DNA from 3 places in the Bacillus halotolerans genome. Region 3 is predicted to be linked to each of the others. Evidence: riboswitches for the same ligand, from Rfam matches in the RefSeq annotation. Region 3 holds a riboswitch; each other region holds the start of a gene.
What was found. Region 3 has a riboswitch for S-adenosylmethionine ahead of DIC78_RS04085 (bifunctional homocysteine S-methyltransferase/methylenetetrahydrofolate reductase). Riboswitches for the same ligand answer to the same signal wherever they lie in the genome.

Region 1 (3,272 bases), 2.1 Mb from region 3:
TGACAGCCCGGAGTTCGTCAACGAATCTCCGTATGAAAAAGCATGGATGATCGTCGTTGAACCGTCTGATGCGTCTGAAATTGAAAAACTAATGACAGCAGAGCAATACGAAGAGATGACACAGCAAGACTAAAACCGGATAGCTGAGCAGGCAATTGGATACGCTAACGCTATGGGAGGTGTCCAATATGGCTTTCAGCAAACAAAAGCTCGATGTCACCAATGATGTGACAGGCCGCTTTCAAAATGGCCGGCTCTCGTTATATCATGAAGATGAGATGATCGGCCAAATGACAGGCATGAATGAATATGAGCTTAAGTCCGGTTTTACCTATGAAAATGAAAAGTTTTATAAGACAGCCGACGTGGTTTCAGGAGACGATCAGAAATATGTGGATTGTGACTACGAAAGCGGCTGGTGTTAATGTTGGCGGTGAATTTCACTGCCTTCTTTTACAATCTGAACGTTTCAAATTTGACGCGGCAGGTGAAGCAGATGAACATGGACGAGCTGGAAAAAGTCTTGATTGTTGAAGGGAAATCAGATAAAGAAAAGATTGAAAGCGTCCTGAATGAGCCAGTGCGCATTATCTGCACAAACGGAACAATCAGCCAGCTGAAGCTGGAGGAATTGGCTGACGAGCTTTACGAGAAGGACGTCTATATTTTGGTTGATGCCGATGAATCGGGCGAGAAATTGAGAAAACAGCTGAAAAGGGAATTTAATGAAGCCTTCCATATACATATCGACAAAGCCTATAAGGAAGTCGCGGCGGCGCCCAGACACCATATAGCATCTGTATTGCTGAGCGCAAATCTGAATGTCCATACGATTTTTCTTGAAAGAAAGACCTGAGGTGTTATAGTATGAAAGAACTCCAAGAACAAGAACTTGAACACATTACTGATGATGTGTATCTCCTATATTTATATACTCCGTTTTGCGGGACCTGCCAGCTGGCAAGCAAAATGCTGACAGTCGTCGAAGAAATGCTTCCGTCTGTCGCCTTCTATAAAAATAATCTCAACTATTCACCGGCGTTTGCTAAAGCATATCAAATTGAAAGCGTCCCTTGTTTTCTGCTGTTTAAGGGCGGGAAAGTAATTGAAAGAGGGTATGCGTTTCATTCCGTTTCTTACTTATATGAGCTGATCAAACAAAAATCATCTTCTGCATCTCATTTATGACATTTTTCTCGGCGCATTCCAATGAAATTGTCGTTCGTTTTATAAAGGGGTTCTTGCGCTGAGGAGAGAAATGTGTATGTATGACCAACAAATAGGAGGTTGTACAAATGGAGAAAGCGGAAGTTTTAGAAGATGATTACCAGCATCTGTTTTTAAAACCCCTTTTGAACACTTCAACATTGCTCATTACCTTCCAAGGAGAAACAGAAGCCTTAACCGTCTCAATAAACGAACAAGGGGAAATGAAAAAGATTTCTCCGCCCCACACGTCCAACCTGACCTTTTATGGAAACCAAACAGAAATCATTGATCTTTTGCATGGAGACATTTCCCTTCAGCACCTGATCCAGAGCGGAAGCCTAAAGGTAAAGGGTTCATTCAGAGCGCTGTTAAAGCTGGAAGCCATTCTGTGGCTGACTAATGGTTTTTTTCAGAGGATTCTAAAGAATTGAAAAATAGTAAATTATTATAATAGTAAAAGTTGACATCATTTATTTTATTGACATTTTATCATTCGCCATGCTATTCTACATTAAGAATTTCCGGACGAAAAAGACTATATATTTCTCTTATCAAGAGAGGTGGAGGGAAGTGCCCTATGAAGCCCGGCAACCATCAACACTGTTGAAATGGTGCCAATTCACACGAAGCGTTCAGCTTTGAAAGATGAGAGAAAGGCGTTTTATATAAGCCTTTCTGCTCAAGTATGCAGAAAGGCTTTTCTTTTGCAGAAAAAACCGGAAGATTTCTTAGAATAGTGTTAAGGCAGGTGATCGCTTTGATCAATCTTCAGGATGTTTCAAAAGTGTATAAGTCGAAACATGGAGATGTCAATGCTGTCCAAAATGTCTCGCTTTCCATAAAAAAAGGTGAGATTTTTGGAATTATAGGATATAGCGGAGCTGGTAAAAGTTCCTTAATCCGTCTGCTGAACGGACTTGAGAAACCGAGCTCAGGAATCGTGGAAGTGGCGGGAACAAAGATTAATGAAGTAAACGGACGCAATTTAAGAAAAGCACGCCATGAAATCAGTATGATTTTCCAGCATTTCAATTTGCTCTGGTCGCGAACTGTCAGAGATAACATCCTGTTTCCTTTAGAAATTGCCGGGGTGAAAAAAAGCGAGCGGATCAAGCGTGCCAATGAACTGATTAAACTGGTAGGTTTAGAAGGAAAAGAAAAATCTTACCCATCCCAGCTGAGCGGAGGACAAAAGCAGCGGGTCGGAATCGCCAGAGCGCTCGCAAACAATCCGAAGGTTCTCCTTTGTGATGAAGCGACATCAGCTTTAGATCCGCAAACAACTGATTCAATCTTGGATCTTTTGTCCGATATTAATGAAAGACTCGGTTTGACGATTGTGCTGATCACACACGAAATGCATGTCATCCGCAAAATCTGCAACAGAGTCGCTGTCATGGAAAACGGAAAGGTTGTTGAAGAAGGAGAAGTTCTCGATGTCTTCAAGAATCCGAAGGAAGAAATGACAAAACGATTTGTCCAGCAGGTGACTGAGCCTGAAGAAACAAAAGAAACGCTTCAGCATCTTCTTGACGAAAAAGCGTCAGGAACAACGGTTCAGCTCACATTTGTCGGCGAAGCGGCTGAACAGCCTCTGATTACAGAGATGATCAGAAACTTCAATGTCAGTGTCAATATTCTGCAAGGGAAAATCTCGCAGACGAAGGACGGAGCATACGGTTCATTGTTCATCCATATTGACGGTGACGAGGAAGAAGTGCAAAACGTGATCCGGTTTATTAATGACAAACAGGTGAAAGCAGAGGTGATCACGAATGTTTGAAAAATACTTCCCGAACGTTGATGTAACTGAATTATGGAACGCGACATACGAGACGCTTTATATGACGCTGATCTCTTTGGTTTTTGCCTTTGTCATCGGGGTGATCCTCGGTCTGCTGCTCTTTCTCACAAGCAAAGGGAGCCTCTGGCAGAACAAAGCGGTCAACACTGTGATTGCGGCCATTGTCAATGTATTCAGGTCTATTCCGTTCCTCATTTTAATTATTTTATTACTAGGTTTTACGAAGTTTTTAGTCGGCACCATCTTAGGGCCGAACGCG
Region 2 (3,272 bases), 1.4 Mb from region 3:
TTTTGTTCTGCGGGTGTTGTTTGCTGTGACATGTTGTTCATTCCTTCTTTCCATTCGAATATAAAAAAGCTCTTCCTTTGGATAAGGAAGAGCTTGCGTGAACAATCTCAACCTTATCTTCTAGAGCAAAAATCTGCTCTAAAGGATTTAGCACCATTCTGTTAAACAGCGGTTGCCGGGTATCGCAGGGCCAGTCCCTCCACCTCTCTTGATAAGGAAAACCTTTTTATGAAATTTTCTGATAGTATCTATTATTCACACATTTCTCTTTTCTGTCAATGATAGATTATTTCCACACATCATTGGCAATGTCGACCACATGACGGAGCTTCGCCCACTGCTGCTCCTCAGTCAAAAGGTTTCCTTCTTCTGTTGAAGCGAAACCGCACTGCGGGCTCAAGCAAAGCTGATCTAAGCTGACAAAGCGCGCAGCTTCGCTGATTCGGCGTTTGACATCCTCTGGGTCCTCAAGTTCTCCGTATTTGGATGTAATCAAGCCTAAGACAATCTGCAGATCCTTGCGTTTGACAAAACGAAGCGGGTCAAAGTTTCCGGAGCGGTCATCATCGTATTCCAGGAACAAGCCGTCAAGGTCTAAACCGTCAAGAATCGTTTCCGCTACAGCGTCGTAGCCTCCAGATGCCGCCCAAGTTGAACGGAAGTTGCCGCGGCAAATGTGCATCGTGACCGTTAAGTCGTCAGGACGGTCCGCCACTGCATCGTTAATCGTTTTGGCAAACAACGCAGGCAATGTTTCCGGATCACCGCCGAGGGCTCGGACAACCTCTCTGCCTTTTTCTTCAAAGAAGAGAGACCATGACGTATCATCGAGCTGAAGATAGCGGCAGCCCGCATCATAGAAAGCGTTAATCGCTTTTTTGTACGCCTGGGCCAGATCATGAAAATATTCCTCCTGATCGGGATATACGCCTTGATCAGCTTTTTCACCGAAAAACAGCATATTCGGACTTGGAATTGTCAGTTTTGCTGTCGCATCTCCGGCAATGCTGTGTAAAAATTGATAATCGGCAAGCGCCGGATGGCTGGTGAAATCCAGTTTTCCCGTCACCTTAATGCTGCGGGCTTTTGTTTTCGCGTTATGGAACTGAATTCCTTCAGCCGGGATGAACGGTTCCACTCCGTCGAGCCCTTCCAGGAAATCGTAATGCCACCACGAACGGCGGAACTCTCCGTCGGTTACAACGTTTAGGCCGATTTCCTTTTGCTTTTCGACAATGCGGGTGATTTCTTTATTTTCAATATCACGAAGCTGTTCTGCCGTGATCTCGCCGGCCGCTTGTTTTTGCCGCGCCTCTTTTACTGGGGTGGATCGTAATAAACTGCCGACATGATCGGCGCGGAAAGGGGCTTTCTTTTGTTTTTCTGATTTCTGTGCTGCAAGGTTTACTTGTTGAGCCATATCATTCGCCTCTTTTCTAAAATGTTTGCTGCATGAAAAAAGCTCTTCCTTTGTGTAAGGAAGAGCTTGAACGATCAAATCTCTGCCTCATCTGCAAGAACGCGATGTTCTTAAGGATTTAGCACCATTCTGTGTAAAACAGCGGTTGCCGGGTATCATAGGGCCAGTCCCTCCACCTCTCTTGATAAGGTAAATCTTCTTATTGGATTTTCAATTATCTTAATATTAGTATTTTTGCATGAATTGTCAACAGTTTTTTAGAAAATTGACTTATCTTCACCGTCATACAATACCATATCCAGCACAATCGCGATGGCTGTGCAAATCAGCATTCCAATCTGGAGGCGATACGTATCACCCCAGCTGAGCCGCTTTTTGCTGATAGACATCCGCACATTCTGGCTGTAAATGTGAAAAGCATCTTTAAACGAAAAGATCCGTTGTTTCATCAATCATTCGATCATTACTGAAGTCTCCTTTTGTTTGGATAGGTTCCAGGAATAACGAAAAGGCTGCATGTATCTGCAGCCTTTTCATTTTATATGGTATGTCTTAGGAAAGATGCATCCGGCGTTTTTGGCGGATGGCGTCAAGGTCGATTAGGTTATTATGATGAGGAACGGGTGCAGGAAGAGGGCTTGTCTTTTGCGGTTTTCGTCTATTGTCTTTGCTGAATGAAAAGAGAAGATAGCCACATAATGCGATGATAATAAATAGGATCATTTTACATACCTCCCAAAAAAAGTTTTGGTATTCTCTATTGTACGGATAAAACGTCTAAAAGTATTCAAAAAATTCTAAATCAACTAATAATAAATGCGTATCCCTCAAAAATCCTTTTCTCCGATGACCTGAAAATAGTCTTGCATTAAGCCGGTGTTTTTCCTTTTGATTGGTTCTATAGTTACTATCGACGTTAAAATGAATTCCTTTATATAACTTTTAACCTAAATTTCCGTAATTCAAATTAACTATATATGGATAATGTGTTCTTCTTTGTTTGATGTATACCCTATTTTGAGGAATTGAACACAAAAAACCCAAATTACGGAGCATTTGGGCGGAAAATTGGAATGGTTGGCTGATTTGAGGGGAGTCCGGCGAAGGGTCAGAAAAAGCGTTTAAACATTCTTCTTATTTTTTTAAATGGGTTTGATCGTTTTGTTTGCATTTTGAGCGGGCGGGAAATCATCCATTTTTTGAACAGGCTTTTTGCGGCAATTGTGTTCTTCATCTTTGCATTTCCTCCTCATCCGTTGATAGTTGTTTTACGGACAGAGCTTTTAAAATGTTTCATTTTCACGCAAAAAAACCAGTCCTTTTTTGGACTGGTTTCTCAGCTTACGCCTGTTCTTCAAACAGCTTTGCAATCTCAACGATGACATTTACGGCTTTGACCATGTTGTCGGCTGAGATGTATTCAAATTTGCCGTGGAAGTTTTCCCCGCCGGTAAAGATGTTCGGCGTTGGGAGTCCCATATAGGAAAGCTGCGAACCGTCCGTGCCGCCGCGGATCGGAGAGATTTTCGGTTCGATGCCGAGGTTTTCCATCGCTTGTTTGGCAATGTTGACAATTTCGATGACAGGCTCAATTTTTTCTCTCATGTTGTAGTATTGATCGTTCATATCAAGCTGAATGCGATTTTGTCCGTATTCGTTCTGGAGCTCTTCAACGATGCGCTGCATGGTTTCTTTTCTGTTTTGGAAGATGTTTTTGTCAAAGTCTCTGATAATGTAGTGGAGTTTGGTCTCTTCTACATCTCCCTGAATGGAAAGCAGGTGATAGAAGCCTTCGTAGCCCTCTGTATACTCAGGTGCCTCATCTGCCGGCAGCATGCTGTTCAGCTTCATT
Region 3 (3,272 bases):
TTCTCGGAAGAAGCGACATATTCACTGAGCCGTCTTCCTTCACTTGAATCACACGTCCTGTCACTCTTGAGCCGAGTCTAGGCTCTTCTTTTCTTTCTGATGAATGAATAAAACCGCGGATTCCGTCATCCGTAATGATGAACGATCCTGAAGCGATCAGCCTGTACACCGTTCCGGTCAGCTCTTTATTCATCAGATCGTCTGAAGCGTCCGTAAACAGCTCGCTGATGATATCCTCCGGTGCGGGTTTGGCAAACATGCGCCCCCGATTTGTCACCTTCAGCATACAGTAGAGCTTATCCCCTTTTTGCGGCCAGACATCTTCATACGGCGGCAGATGCTCTGTTGCGACAAGCGCGTCTTTCGAAAGGCCGACATCGACGAATACGCCCATATCCTCTACCGTGTCCACCACTTCTACCCAACCGTACTCATCAGCGCTGATGACCGGAATTTTCATCGTTGCTGCAAGCCGTTCCTGCTGGTCAACGTATATAAAGACCTCTACCTCATCTCTGTCTTCTATATCCTCTGTCACTTCACTGTTATGTAAGAGAATCGTATCTTCTCCATCGGTTAAAAAGTAACCGAAGTCCGTTTCGTGATCTATACTCAAGGTTAATTGCTGCCCTGGTCTCATGCTATCGTCCTTCCTCTTCCCGCTTATTTCACTGCGGATCTTGTTAACATTTTTTCCAATCATCACAAATTGATTCTTTGTTCTGTTGGAAGTTTCTCTTTATTCTACTATAATCAACACATAAGTTAAATGTTATGGAGGTTTTCATATGGCAAAAGAAAGTTCATTTGATATTGTATCCAAGGTGGAACTCCCTGAAGTGCAAAACGCGATTCAAATCGCACTGAAGGAAATCAGCACACGCTATGACTTCAAAGGGAGCAAAAGCGACATTTCATTAGATAAAGAAGAGCTTGTTCTTGTTTCCGATGACGAATTTAAATTAAGCCAGCTCAAGGATGTGCTTGTCAGCAAATTGATTAAGCGCAGCGTGCCGACAAAAAATATTGATTACGCCAAAATTGAGAATGCGTCCGGCGGCACCGTGCGCCAGCGTGCAAAGCTCGTTCAAGGGATTGACAAAGACAACGCCAAAAAAATCAATACCATCATCAAAAACTCCGGACTGAAAGTGAAATCTCAGGTACAGGATGATCAAGTACGTGTCACCGGAAAAAACAAGGATGATCTTCAGCAGGTTATCGCAGCAGTTCGAGGTGCTGATCTGCCAATTGACGTTCAATTTATAAATTTCAGATAAATTTTTCTGATTCCTATTGATTATTGTCTTTATTTTCGGTAAATTTGGAGAAAGGGAAAATGCCAGGCATCTCTTGGCAGCTCCTGAACATGTAAAATTTCATATCCGTTCTTATCAAGAGAAGCAGAGGGACTGGCCCGACGAAGCTTCAGCAACCGGTGTAATGGCGCATTTGCCATGACCAAGGTGCTAAATCCAGCAAGCTCGAACAGCTTGGAAGATAAGAAGAGACAATATCACTGACAAAGTCTTCTTCTTAAGAGGACTTTTTTTATTTCTCTTTTTTTCCTTGCTGAATGTGAATAAAGGAGGCAGACAATGGGACTTTTAGAAGATTTAAAGAAACAGGTGTTAATCGGTGACGGCGCAATGGGCACGCTGCTTTACTCCTTCGGAATAGACAGGTGCTTTGAGGAGCTCAATCTTTCAAAACCTGAGGAAATTCAGCGTATACATAAAGCCTATGTCGAAGCGGGAGCAAACATCATTCAGACCAATACGTACGGAGCGAACTATATTAAATTATCGAGACACGGCCTTGAAGATGACATCAAAAAAATGAATCAGGAGGCAGTAAAAATCGCGCGGGCTTCCGCCGGCGATGCGTATGTGCTCGGGACGATGGGCGGCATCCGCACGTTTAACAAAAATGCGTACAGCCTTGACGAAATCAAACGAAGCTTTCGCGAACAGCTGTATTTACTGCTGCATGAAGAGCCAGACGGTTTGCTGTTAGAAACGTATTATGATTTGGAAGAAGCCCGTGAAGTGCTGAAAATCGCCCGAAAAGAAACCGATCTTCCGATTATGCTGAATGTATCCATGCATGAGCAAGGCGTACTTCAGGATGGAACGCCGCTTTCTGATGCGCTGCGCTCGGTTGCGGATCTCGGTGCCGATATCGTCGGCATTAACTGCCGGCTCGGCCCTTACCACATGATTGAAGCGCTCAGTGAAGTGCCGATTTTTGATGACGTGTTTTTATCTGTCTACCCGAACAGCAGCCTCCCCTCACTCGAAGAAGGCCGGCTTGTATATGAAACTGACGACAAGTATTTTCAAAACAGCGCAGCTGAGTTCCGCAAGCAAGGCGCGCGGATTATCGGCGGCTGCTGCGGCACCACGCCAAACCACATCCGGGCTATGGCAGAGGCTGTGGGCGGACTCGCCCCTGTTACGGAAAAGCATGTAAAGGTTCGGGCAAAGGAATTGGTGACCGTTCAGCACGAACGGACAGAGCCGGGATTAAATGAAATCGCTGCGGAAAAGCGCTCAATTATTGTTGAGCTGGACCCGCCGAAGAAATTGAGCTTTGACAAATTTCTGTCCGCCGCTGCCGAATTAAAAGAAGCGGGAATCGATGCCCTGACGCTCGCCGATAACTCACTGGCAACCCCGCGGATCAGCAATGTTGCCTGCGGCGCCCTTGTCAAGCAGCAGCTCGATATGCGGTCTCTTGTCCATATTACATGCCGGGACCGAAACATTATCGGACTCCAGTCACATTTAATGGGACTGGACACATTAGGGCTGCATGATGTGCTGGCGATTACCGGCGATCCTTCTAAAATCGGTGATTTCCCGGGTGCAACGTCTGTCTATGATTTAACATCCTTTGATTTAATCAGGCTGATTAAACAGTTCAATGAAGGGCTGTCTCTGTCCGGAAAACCGCTCGGAAAGAAAACCAATTTCTCAGTGGCCGCTGCTTTTAATCCAAACGTCCGCCATCTCGATAAAGCCGTAAAACGGCTGGAGAAAAAAATAGACTGCGGCGCTGATTATTTTATCTCACAGCCCGTCTATTCGGAGCAGCAGCTTGTCGATATTCATAATGAAACAAAGCATTTGAAGACTCCGATTTATATCGGCGTTATGCCGCTGACAAGCAGCCGGAACGCTGAGTTTATCCATAACGAAATTCCGGGCATCAAGCTGTCCGATTCCATCCGCGAAAAAATGGCGCGCGCCGGCGAAGATAAAGAGAAACAA

Region 1: another riboswitch for S-adenosylmethionine. It lies ahead of metN (methionine ABC transporter ATP-binding protein MetN); the one in region 3 lies ahead of DIC78_RS04085 (bifunctional homocysteine S-methyltransferase/methylenetetrahydrofolate reductase).
Region 2: another riboswitch for S-adenosylmethionine. It lies ahead of DIC78_RS11455 (5-methyltetrahydropteroyltriglutamate--homocysteine S-methyltransferase); the one in region 3 lies ahead of DIC78_RS04085 (bifunctional homocysteine S-methyltransferase/methylenetetrahydrofolate reductase).

What each region holds. Positions count from the first base shown of each region.
Region 1 covers NZ_CP029364.1:2,890,982-2,894,253, forward strand. Annotated here, with positions in the region: gene gcvH (glycine cleavage system protein GcvH) at 1-133, shown strand, start outside; gene DIC78_RS14745 (YusG family protein) at 189-425, shown strand; gene DIC78_RS14750 (toprim domain-containing protein) at 503-856, shown strand; gene DIC78_RS14755 (thioredoxin family protein) at 868-1,188, shown strand; gene DIC78_RS14760 (SCP2 sterol-binding domain-containing protein) at 1,296-1,640, shown strand; SAM riboswitch class I at 1,755-1,861, shown strand; gene metN (methionine ABC transporter ATP-binding protein MetN) at 1,967-2,992, shown strand; gene metP (methionine ABC transporter permease MetP) at 2,985-3,272, shown strand, end outside.
Region 2 covers NZ_CP029364.1:2,241,578-2,244,849, forward strand. Annotated here, with positions in the region: gene DIC78_RS11450 (5-methyltetrahydropteroyltriglutamate--homocysteine S-methyltransferase) at 1-32, opposite strand, end outside; SAM riboswitch class I at 111-218, opposite strand; gene DIC78_RS11455 (5-methyltetrahydropteroyltriglutamate--homocysteine S-methyltransferase) at 287-1,420, opposite strand; SAM riboswitch class I at 1,505-1,611, opposite strand; partial or broken gene DIC78_RS11460 (LURP-one-related/scramblase family protein) at 1,678-1,821, opposite strand; partial or broken gene DIC78_RS21870 (hypothetical protein) at 1,973-2,251, opposite strand; gene DIC78_RS22000 (hypothetical protein) at 2,529-2,654, opposite strand; gene pepT (peptidase T) at 2,762-3,272, opposite strand, start outside.
Region 3 covers NZ_CP029364.1:807,679-810,950, forward strand. Annotated here, with positions in the region: partial or broken gene DIC78_RS04075 (CvfB family protein) at 1-690, opposite strand, end outside; gene DIC78_RS04080 (YajQ family cyclic di-GMP-binding protein) at 789-1,280, shown strand; SAM riboswitch class I at 1,389-1,507, shown strand; gene DIC78_RS04085 (bifunctional homocysteine S-methyltransferase/methylenetetrahydrofolate reductase) at 1,599-3,272, shown strand, end outside.